DNA from 3 places in the Cryptosporangium minutisporangium genome. Region 1 is predicted to be linked to each of the others. Evidence: riboswitches for the same ligand, from Rfam matches in the RefSeq annotation. Region 1 holds a riboswitch; each other region holds the start of a gene.
What was found. Region 1 has a riboswitch for cyclic di-AMP ahead of ABEB28_RS34425 (C40 family peptidase). Riboswitches for the same ligand answer to the same signal wherever they lie in the genome.
Positions count from the first base shown of each region.

Region 1 (3,269 bases):
CCCGCGCCGACCGGCGGCCGGGCCGCCTGGTTCGGTCGGTTCGGCGTGGTCGCCGCGGTGATCGGTGCGCTCGCCCAGATCGGCTGCCTGACCGCCCGTGGTTTCGCGGCCGACCGGGTGCCGTGGGGCAACATGTACGAGTTCGTCTCGGTGGCTTGCGCGGTCGGGACGATCACCTGGCTGGTGGTCTCGGCCCGTCGTCCGGTGCGCTACCTGGGCATGTTCGTGATGCTGCCGGTGGTTCTGCTGCTCGGGCTGGCCGGAACCGTGCTCTACGTCGAGGCCGGCCCGTTGATGCCGGCGCTGAACTCGTACTGGCTCTGGATCCATGTCTCCACCGCGTCGATCTCGGTCGGGATCTACCTGATCGGTGGCGTGATGTCGGTGCTCTACCTGCTGCGCGAGGGGTACGACCAGCGGGTGGCGGCCGGGCGTCCGGCGAACGCCCCGGGCTTCCCGTACGGCGTCGGGCGGCACCTGCCCGCCGCGGCGGGGCTGGAGCGGCTGACCTTCCGGCTGCACGCGTTCGGGTTCCCGATCTGGACGTTCGCGATCATCTGCGGAGCGATCTGGGCCGAGGCGGCGTGGAGCCGGTACTGGGGCTGGGACCCGAAGGAGACCTGGGCGTTCATCTCGTGGGTCGTGTACGCGGCGTACCTGCACGCGCGGGCCACGACCGGATGGCGCGGACGCCGGGCGGCCGCGATCGCGGTGCTCGGCTTTGCCACGATGATGATCAACCTCTACGTCATCAACTTCGCCGTCTCCGGACTCCACTCGTATTCAGGGCTGTGACCCTGGACGGGCTCCGCGTGAGAACACGCGCCTGGCGGCGCTTCAAGTGCGTACTGCGTTGGGGGACGCTGTGGGGCGCGCCACTTCAGGGGTTGGCGCGACCTTAAGTTTGGGGTGCGGGATCAGCGCTCGGCGGTGTCGGCGCCGGTGTTGGCGGCTGATCGTCCGTTCGGGTGGGTTCTTCGCGCCGCCGGTACGCCAGCGCGGCCTCGTAGTCGTCCCCACGGAGCCAGCCGACGACGATCACGTCTTCGTGCTCGGTCTGCTGCGGCATCGTTTTGTCCCCCTCAGTCCACTCTTTGTTTCCGACAAATTACTACAAATGGACTTCTTGGGACGTTAAGCAGCCTGCGGCACTCCTACCTCACGAGTTACCGGCCGGTTATCGTCCGTTGATCTGTCCATAGTGGTCAGACCCATCCACCATTCGGCCGAGGTGTCGGTGAAACCGCATTAAGACGCACTTAAGAAGACGTTCCGGAGTGGACTAACTACGTGTTGTCGTAGTCTGCTGGACGTTCGCCCAGATTCCCGCGCGAGGCTGGACCAGCCCGTCACAGATGCCTTACCGTGACCCACGACTTCCCGAGCGTCCGCCGTTCACCAGGATGGCGTCGGGCAGTTGCCGCCGAATCGCTGCGTCACGTATGAGCCGGGGATCCGAGATCTCGGGGTGAATCCGCCTTTACGGGCGGTAGGGCAGCTCCCGCCCGAACCCGTCAGCTAACCCGGTAGGCGGCCTTAGGGGGAGTGAGGAGTGCTGCACTAGTGAGATCCGTTCGGACTCACGCCCGTCGTCCCATCGTCCTGGTTAGCGTCCTCGCTGCGATTCTGAGCTTGGTGCTGTTACCCGGAGGCGGCGCCAGTGCGGCTCCGTCACTCTCCGAGGCCGAGAAGCAACTCGACTCCCTCGGCGTGAAGATGGACCGGGTCAACGAGCAGATGAACAGCGCCAAGGTCCAGCTGAAGCGGGTCCAGGCGCAGCAGGCCGGGCTGAACCGTCAGCTCGCCGCCTCGCAGGCGAAACTCGACGCCTCCCAGGCGGAGGTCGGCAAGATCGCTGCGGCGGCTTATCGCGACGGCGGCATGCGGCTCTCCTCGTCGCTCCTCAACAACGGCTCGCCGACGAACTACCTCGACCAGCTGGCCGCGGTGGAGTGGCTGTCCGCCCAGCAGCGCGACACGATCAAGCAGGCGAAGGCGTACCAGGCGAAGTACGACGACACCAAGAAGCGGGTCGACCTCCAGGTCCGGAGCGCGGAGCGGCTGAAGAAGCAGCTCGACTCCCAGCAGAAGCTGATCAAGAAGGACCGGGACAAGTGGGAGCAGATCCGCCGGACGGCGTACGCCAAGAAGTACGGCAGCGCGCCCGCGACCGTCACGTACAACGGTCAGGCCAGCGGTAACGCCGCGACCGTCGTGCAGTTCGCGATGGCGCAGCAGGGTGAGCCCTACGTGTTCGGTGGCTCCGGCCCCGGCTCCTGGGACTGCTCGGGCCTCACGATGATGGCCTGGAAGCAGGTCGGTGTGTCGCTGCCGCACTCGTCGCGGCAGCAGTACAACTCGATCCGGCACGTCTCGCGGGGCGACCTGCAGCCGGGCGACATCGTGTTCTTCTACAGCGACCTGCACCACTCCGCGATCTACATCGGTAACAACCAGGTGGTGCACGCGCCCACCGAGGGACAGTCGGTCCAGGTGGAGAGCGTCAACAACATGCCGTACGCGGGCGCCGGCCGCCCGTAACGCCGTGCTCGCCGAGCCCCGACCCGTACTGCGGGTCGGGGCTCGTGCCTTTGCGGCGCCGTGGGCCGAGGCTCTGTGCGGCGGGCAACTGCCGGGGCGCTCGCGGGCCCAGGAATACTGGGGCCATGGCCCACACCGACCTTCGCGAGTTCCTGAAGCGGCTGGAGAAGGCCGGTGAGCTCAAGCGGATCACCGCGCCGGTCGATCCGACGCTGGAGATCAGCGAGATCACCCAGCGGGTGGTGCGGGCCGGTGGGCCTGCCCTGCTGTTCGAGAACCCGACGCGCGGCGAGATGCCGATCGTGATCAACCTGTTCGGCACCGAGCGCCGGATGGCGATGGCGCTGGGGGTCGATTCGCTGGACGAGATCGGGCAGCGCATCGGCGCCATGCTCAAGCCCGAACTGCCGCAGGGCTTCAGCGGCTTCCGTGAAGCGCTGGGCAAGGTCACCCAGCTGAAGAACGTCCCCCCGAAGAAGGTCAAGTCCGCGCCCTGCCAGGAGGTCGTCTACAAGGGCGACGAAGTCGACCTGAACAAGCTCCCCGGGCTGCAGATCTGGCCCGGCGACGGCGGGATCTACCACAACCTGGGCTTGACCCACACGAAGCACCCGGAGACCGGCGCCCGCAACCTCGGGCTCTACCGCCTCCAGCAGCACAGCCACAACACGCTCGGCATGCACTGGCAGATCCACAAAGACTCGACCGCGCACCACGCGGTCGCCGAG
Region 1 is NZ_BAAAYN010000048.1:96,059-99,327, forward strand. Features, by position in the region: gene ccsB (c-type cytochrome biogenesis protein CcsB) at 1-795, shown strand, start outside; gene ABEB28_RS34420 (hypothetical protein) at 899-1,069, opposite strand; cyclic di-AMP (ydaO/yuaA leader) riboswitch at 1,412-1,549, shown strand; gene ABEB28_RS34425 (C40 family peptidase) at 1,636-2,541, shown strand; gene ABEB28_RS34430 (menaquinone biosynthesis decarboxylase) at 2,667-3,269, shown strand, end outside.

Region 2 (3,269 bases), on a different contig from region 1:
GCCGTTGATCAGGCCGGTCGCGGTAGGCGTCACGGTGAGCCGCACCGCCCGCCGGTTCCCCGGATCGGGGGAGCGGTCGAGGTACCCGTTCGCGGTCAGGTCGCCGACCAGCGTGCTGACCGTGTTGGGAGCGGTCCCCAGGGCGGTGGCCACTGCTTTCACACCGATGCCCGGCTGCGCCTGGACCACGCGCAGCACCTCGATCTGTGCGGCGGGCAGTGGCTCGTCCGGCAGGTCGCTCCGGGCGGCGCGTCGCAGCGTCCGATGTAGCCGACCGAGCAACGTGCTCAGCTCGTCGGCGACCGCGCCGGGGGTGGCCGACATGGCACTCCTTCGTGGTCATCCGGCCGCAGCACCGTCGGGCGCCCACCCGCCGACCTGCGCGAAGAGCCATGATGGCGGGCACGCCGACTACTCGCAGTCCTCCGTTCAGCCCGAGTCGGCCGTCAGGTCGGTCCACCCTCCCACCGTCGCCGCGGCTGCCTAGGCCTCGGCAACTGCCCGGTGGCAGACGCCAGGGAGCCCCGGTCGGTCGACCGGGGCTCCCTGTTCTGGGCGATCTGTCATCGGTGTTCTGTCATCAGCGATCCGTTCCGAGCACTATCCGATCAGGAGTTTCTGCCCCGGGTGGATGACATTCGGATTGCCGCCGATCACACTGCGGTTCCTTGCGTAGAGCGACTGCCAGCTCACCCGGTGCTCGGTGGCGATCAGCAGCAGGCTGTCGCCGGGACGAACCAGGTAGCTCGGGAAACGTGACTCAGCCGGTGCCGGGCGCTGAGCCCGGCTGAACTGGCGTAGCGCGACGAAGTCACGCACTTCCGTCGGCCGGGAGAGAGCCGTCACGCCTCTCCGCGGCACGGCGACCGTGCTGCGCTTCCGGAAAGCCTGCCCGCGGTACGACCGGTTCTCGGTCGATCCTTCGCGCCAGGACTGCTTGCTGGACGAGCGGTAGCTCTTGGACCGGTGTGACCGGTACCCGGTGTACTCGTTGGCGCTGGACTTCTCCCAGCTCCGCTTCGAGTACTTCTTCGTGTACCCCTGTCGCTTGTAGCTCCGGCTGGCCTGGTCGGACCAGCCGCTGCGGTACCGGGTCTTGGTGTAGCCCTTTCGGCCGCAGGTTGGCCAGGCGCCGATGCCCTGGCCACGCAGAACGCGTCTGGCTACGGTGATCTGCTCGGAACGGCTGGCGTTGTGCGCGCTACCGGCGTACTTGCCGCCCCCGTACGCCCGCCACGTGGACGGGCTGAACTGCAGACCGCCGTGGTAGCCGTTGCCGGTGTTGATGTTCCATCGTCCACCGGACTCGCACTGCGCGATCGCATCCCAGTTCACATCCGCATGGGCCGGTGACACTCCGGCGACGAGCGGTGTGATCCCCGCTAGGCCGGTGGCCACGGCAAGTGCCAGGCCTCGACCGAGCGGGCTCAGGCGCCGTGGCGCCCGATGCCGTCCGCCCGCGCGAGGCGGGCTTTCGGCGCTGAGCTGGGTGGGATGGGAAGACTCCTTAGACATATCCGACCCTCTCCACGCCTACGAGGTGAGCTGTCGGGTTCGGGCTGAGTCGGCCCGGCCACGCAGTGCGTGGCTTCACCCCAAGGCGTCAACTTCGACGCCGGAAGTGGGTCCCCCGCTCCTGCCCGAGGTTCGAAGTCCTCGTCGCCCGAGGCAGGATTCGGCGTAGCCGGGCGCGAGGTCCGCGGTGAACGGACGAAAACGACAGAACCACAAAATCGGCTAAATGCCAAGTTACCGCCCCGTGATACGCGAAGCGTGTCGTGCTGACCATTAAGGTCAAACCGACCGTCCTTGTCGCAGCTATCTCGCCGTCAACGTGCGACACAGCGAATTGGAGTGGTCTATAGGTTTCAGTCCGAATCGGTGGTGCAACTCTGTGGAGTTGGTTCACTCCGTGGCGTAATGATCCCTTAACACCTCACTAAGTACCGCCTGCGACAGTGGGCGCCGCTCGTCACGAACGCCAAGATGAGAGCCATGACCGACGCTCCACGTGCCGGCCTGCTTCGCCGGGCCGGTTTACGCGCCGGCCCGTACCTCGCTCGGCACCGCCGTGAACGTGCGAACGGCCGAGTTCTCACCGCAGGAGTGGGCGCCGCTGCGCTCGGCTCCGTCGTGGTGATCGGTGGTACCAGCCTGGTTGCCGCAAACGCCACCACCGATCCCGACCATTCGTGTGCGGCCGCATATACCGTGCGCCACGCCTGGTCGACGGGGTTCTCCGCCGAAGTGGCCGTGACCAACACCGGCGAAGATCCGGTGAAGAACTGGAACGTCAACTGGTCCTTCGACGGCGGTAAGGCCGTGGTGAAGGGCTGGGAGGGCGACTGGCAGCAGGACGAGGGCCTGGTGACCGTCCGTGCGGGCGAGGACAGCGTCCGCCTCGAGCCGGGCAAAACCCTCACGCTGCGCTTCACCGGCTGGCACCCGCAGGGCAAGGCGCCGGACGCGGCGAACTTCGCGCTGAACGGGGTGAGCTGCGGCGTCGACGAGGGTGCGGAGGAGACGCCGGAGAGCGCTTCCCCGACACCGTCCTCGATCGCACTACCGCCGGGCTTGCCCGCGTCCCCGGCGCCGACCGCGAAGCCGACGAAGCCGGCGGCCGGTCCGCTCGGCTCGCTCTTCGTCGACCCCTCGGGTCAGGCCGTCGAGTGGGTGGAATCGAACTCGGGCGACCCTCGGGCCTCCGTGATCCGCGAACGAATCGCCGAGCAGCCGCAGGCGCACTGGCTCGCCGCGAACAACCCGGGCGACGTCGAGAGCGACGTCCGCGGCTACACGTCGCGGGCGCACGCCAGGGGCAAGGTGCCGGTCCTGGTCGCCTACAACATGACCAACCGCGACTGCGGTGGCGCCAGCGCCGGTGGCGCCGACAGTGCGGACGCCTACCGCAACTGGATCAGCAACTTCGCGTCCGGCCTGGGCTCCGGCACGTCGATCATCATCCTCGAGCCGGACGCGCTCGGGCACTTGACGACCTGCCTGTCCGAGGGGCAGCAGGAGGAGCGTCTGGACCTGCTGGAGTACGCCGGAAAGGTGATCAAGCAGTCCAGCCCCAAGGCGCGCGTGTTCTACGACATCGGCCACTCCGCCTGGATCAACGCGAGCGAGGCGGCGAGCCGGGCCAAGCGGGCCGGCGCCACCCAGTACGGCGACGGTGTCGCGCTGAACACGTCGAACTACAACACCAGCTCCAGCGAGGTCTCCTACGGCAAGCGGGTGCTCGCCGCGCTCGGCGGTGGTCAGATGGT
Region 2 is NZ_BAAAYN010000035.1:131,174-134,442, reverse strand. Features, by position in the region: gene ABEB28_RS26125 (MarR family winged helix-turn-helix transcriptional regulator) at 1-324, opposite strand, end outside; gene ABEB28_RS26120 (transglycosylase family protein) at 601-1,335, opposite strand; cyclic di-AMP (ydaO/yuaA leader) riboswitch at 1,517-1,690, opposite strand; gene ABEB28_RS26115 (glycoside hydrolase family 6 protein) at 1,996-3,269, shown strand, end outside.
Region 2: another riboswitch for cyclic di-AMP. It lies ahead of ABEB28_RS26120 (transglycosylase family protein); the one in region 1 lies ahead of ABEB28_RS34425 (C40 family peptidase).

Region 3 (3,269 bases), on a different contig from region 1:
GGCGGCCGCCGACCGGGACTTCGGCGAGGTGACCCGGAACCTCTCGCTCGGTGCCCGGCTCTCCTCGGTGGTCCTGGTGCCGGCGACCGCGGCGTACCTGGTGCTCGGTATCCCGCTGGCGGTGACCGCGTTCCGCTGGGGCAACTTCACCCAGGACGAGGCGATCAGCACCGGCTACGCGACGATGGCCGCAGGGATCGGCCTGGTGCCGTTCGCGATCAGCCAGATGCAGATCTTCGCGTTCTACGCGCTGCGCGACACGAAGACGCCGGCCCTGCTGAACATCCCGGTCGTCGTCGCGAAGCTGCTGTTCGACCTGGGCGTATTCCTCTGGGTGCCGACCGAGTGGATCGTCGTCGGACTGCAGTGCGGCAACACGGTCTCGTACATCGTCGCCGTACTGATCTCCGGGCGCCTGCTCAAGCGACGCCTGGGCGGGCTCGACACGCTCTCGGTGACCCGGACGATCACTCGACTGGGCGTAGCCGCGGTGGTGGCCGGTCTGCTCAGCTGGGCGGTCGCCTACGGCATTCAGAGCGTGCTGGGCATCGGTAAGGCCGGCGCGTTCGTCTCGCTCGTCGTCGGCGGCCTGGTGCTGGTCGGTGTCTACGCCGTGGTGGCACTCCGCTTGCGCGTCCCCGAGGTCGTCGAGTTCGCGAACACCGTCAAGCGCCGCCTACCCGGCCGCTGACCGCCCCGCATCCCACGGATTTCGGGAAGACCACCTCATACGAGCCCCGCGCAGGCGGTTTTTCGGGAAGACCACGTCGCCCGGCCCTCGCACGGGCTCCGCAGCGGCGATCTTCCCGAAAATGCGCTCGACGGCCAATCACGCAGGGTTATCCACATCCGCCGAGGAATAACGTGAGAAAGGCCACGCCGCAGGTACGGTCGATCCACGGTCACTCCACACCCCGAAAGCGCGACTACGCCAAGTGAGGTTGTCGGCTGTTCGTCCAGTTCAATTTCCCAACCCGCAACACCCTGAACATCTGGATGTGACCGACTCACGACGCGCCGAGGAACCCACCCGGTCGTGCGTGAAAACGGTGTGAAGTGGTAAAAACTTCTCACTTTGACTGTGATGCACGTCGCAAAGCACTGGCAACTCCCACGGAGCGCAGGTTCAGTTCTTCGCGGCAACTGTCGCGGCAGCCACGCCGCGCACACCGCAGGATTCGCCACGCCGAGCCCTGTCCACGACATCCGCGGTGTCCCTCCGAGTAGCCAACCAATTGGACAGGGGCGGGGGACCCACAGGTACGTGGGGTCGCCGGAGATCAGATCCGGCGCGATCCCTTGGGGTGAAGCCGCGCAGCGCGCGGCCGGGCACTAAACCTTCCCGCCCGAACCCGACAGCTCACCTCGTAGGCGTGCATGGAAGGACTCTCCTTGCATACGGTGCATTCCCCTCGGTGTGCCCTGCCCGCGAACCAGTACGAACGTACTGAGACAACGTCTCAAAACGGTTCGTACGCGAGCAAAAACACCGGCGGTGCTCGCCACCGCGCAACCTCAACTCCGAAGCACCGCGCTGTCACCCGACGCGCGACGCTGCGGACCACCGCACTGGCCGGCGTCCTCGCAGGGTCGCTCGGCGCCGGACTGATCGGTGTCGCCGCTCCGGCAGCAGCCGCTGTTCCCGCAGCTGCCAAGCTCTCCGGCGCCACCTCGGTCACCACCGGATCGAAGGCCACGCTGCACGCGATCGGTTCGGTGAACGGCAAGCCCGCCGCCTACAAGTCGTTCTCCCTGCAGTACCAGTCCAGCAAGGGCTGGCGGACGGTGAGCACGAAGAAGGCGCGGCCCTCCGGTCAGTTGGAGTGGCGCGTCACGATCGGCGGGACCTCCAACTGGCGCGTCGTGCTCTACGTGAACGGCACGCAGAAGACGCTCTCGCCCAACCACCACATCCGTGCCAAGTCCAACGGGTCAGCGGTCGTCAGGGCCGCCTCCCGGCAGGCAGGCAAGCCGTACCGCTTCGGTGCGGCCGGTCCGAACTCGTTCGACTGCTCGGGCCTCACGCAGTACGTCTACCGTCAGTTCGGCAAGAGCCTGCCGCACAGCGCGACGCAGCAGGCGCGCTACGGCCGGGGGGTCAGCAAGTCGGCCAAGCAGCCCGGCGACCTGATCCTGTTCGGCGGCGGTGGCCGCTACTCGCACGCCGGCATCTACGCCGGCGGGAACTACATGTGGGACGCGTCGACCGCCGGGCAGCCGGTGGCGAAGCGGAAGATCTGGAGCAACCGGTACGTCGTCCGCCGTCTCGTCTGAGTCGGATGACACGCTGAATCTCGGATCGACTACGAGGGACGGTTGGGTGCGCCGCACCTGACCGTCCCTCGTCGGTTCCCCACAACTACTTCTTCGGACGCCGGGCAGCCGCACAAAACCTTCGTGAACTGCTGCGACACCCGGTTGGCGAACGCCAGGCACAGGTGCGCCGAACGTGCGCCGCCGCGATACCTTGACGCCCGAGACCACTAGCTCCCTATGAGAGCTGTTCATCCAGTGGCGTCCGACGCGCCGGAACAGGCAGGATGGACCTGTCCCCAGTAGCCGCCGCACGGCCTACCCTGAGGACGGAGCGGTCGATACTGCGGGAGGGCGGGTTGTGACACAGGTCGGCGCGCCCGTTCAGGGTGAAGTGCTGGCGGGCCGGTATCGGCTGGAAGAAGCGCTGTACGCCGATGCGGCGTCCGGTCACGCGCTCTGGCGAGGCACCGACAATCTGCTCAACCGCACGGTCTCGATCGAGCTGCGGGTCCCCGGCGGGGAAGCAGCCGAGCAGATGATCGCCGAGGCGGTCGCCGCGGGCCGCATCGTCCACCCGTCCGTGATCGGGGTCTACGACGCCGTCGACGAAGGGCCGCGCGCCTACGTCGTCCGGGAGTGGGTCAACGGACAGACTCTCTACGACACGCTGGCCCAGGGTCCGCTGCACCCGGCGCGAGCCGCCGCGCTCGTCCGGAACACCGCCGACGCGCTCGCCGGTATCCACGCCACCGGTCACGCCCACGGCAACCTCACGCCGTCGACGGTCCTGATCGGCAACGACGACGGGGTGACGCTCGTCGATCTGCACCTGGGCGGGCCCGGCCAGCAGCCGGCCGACATCCGGGCGCTCGGTGGCCTGCTCTACGCGGGCCTGACCGGTCAGTGGCCCGACGTCCTGCCGCCCCACCGCACCGGTCTGCCGGACGCCACCCGGGTCGACGGGCGGATGTGCTCCCCGCGGCAGGTCAGGGCCGGGATACCCGGCTACCTCG
Region 3 is NZ_BAAAYN010000044.1:80,673-83,941, reverse strand. Features, by position in the region: gene murJ (murein biosynthesis integral membrane protein MurJ) at 1-691, shown strand, start outside; cyclic di-AMP (ydaO/yuaA leader) riboswitch at 1,216-1,389, shown strand; gene ABEB28_RS30685 (C40 family peptidase) at 1,402-2,274, shown strand; gene ABEB28_RS30680 (protein kinase family protein) at 2,615-3,269, shown strand, end outside.
Region 3: another riboswitch for cyclic di-AMP. It lies ahead of ABEB28_RS30685 (C40 family peptidase); the one in region 1 lies ahead of ABEB28_RS34425 (C40 family peptidase).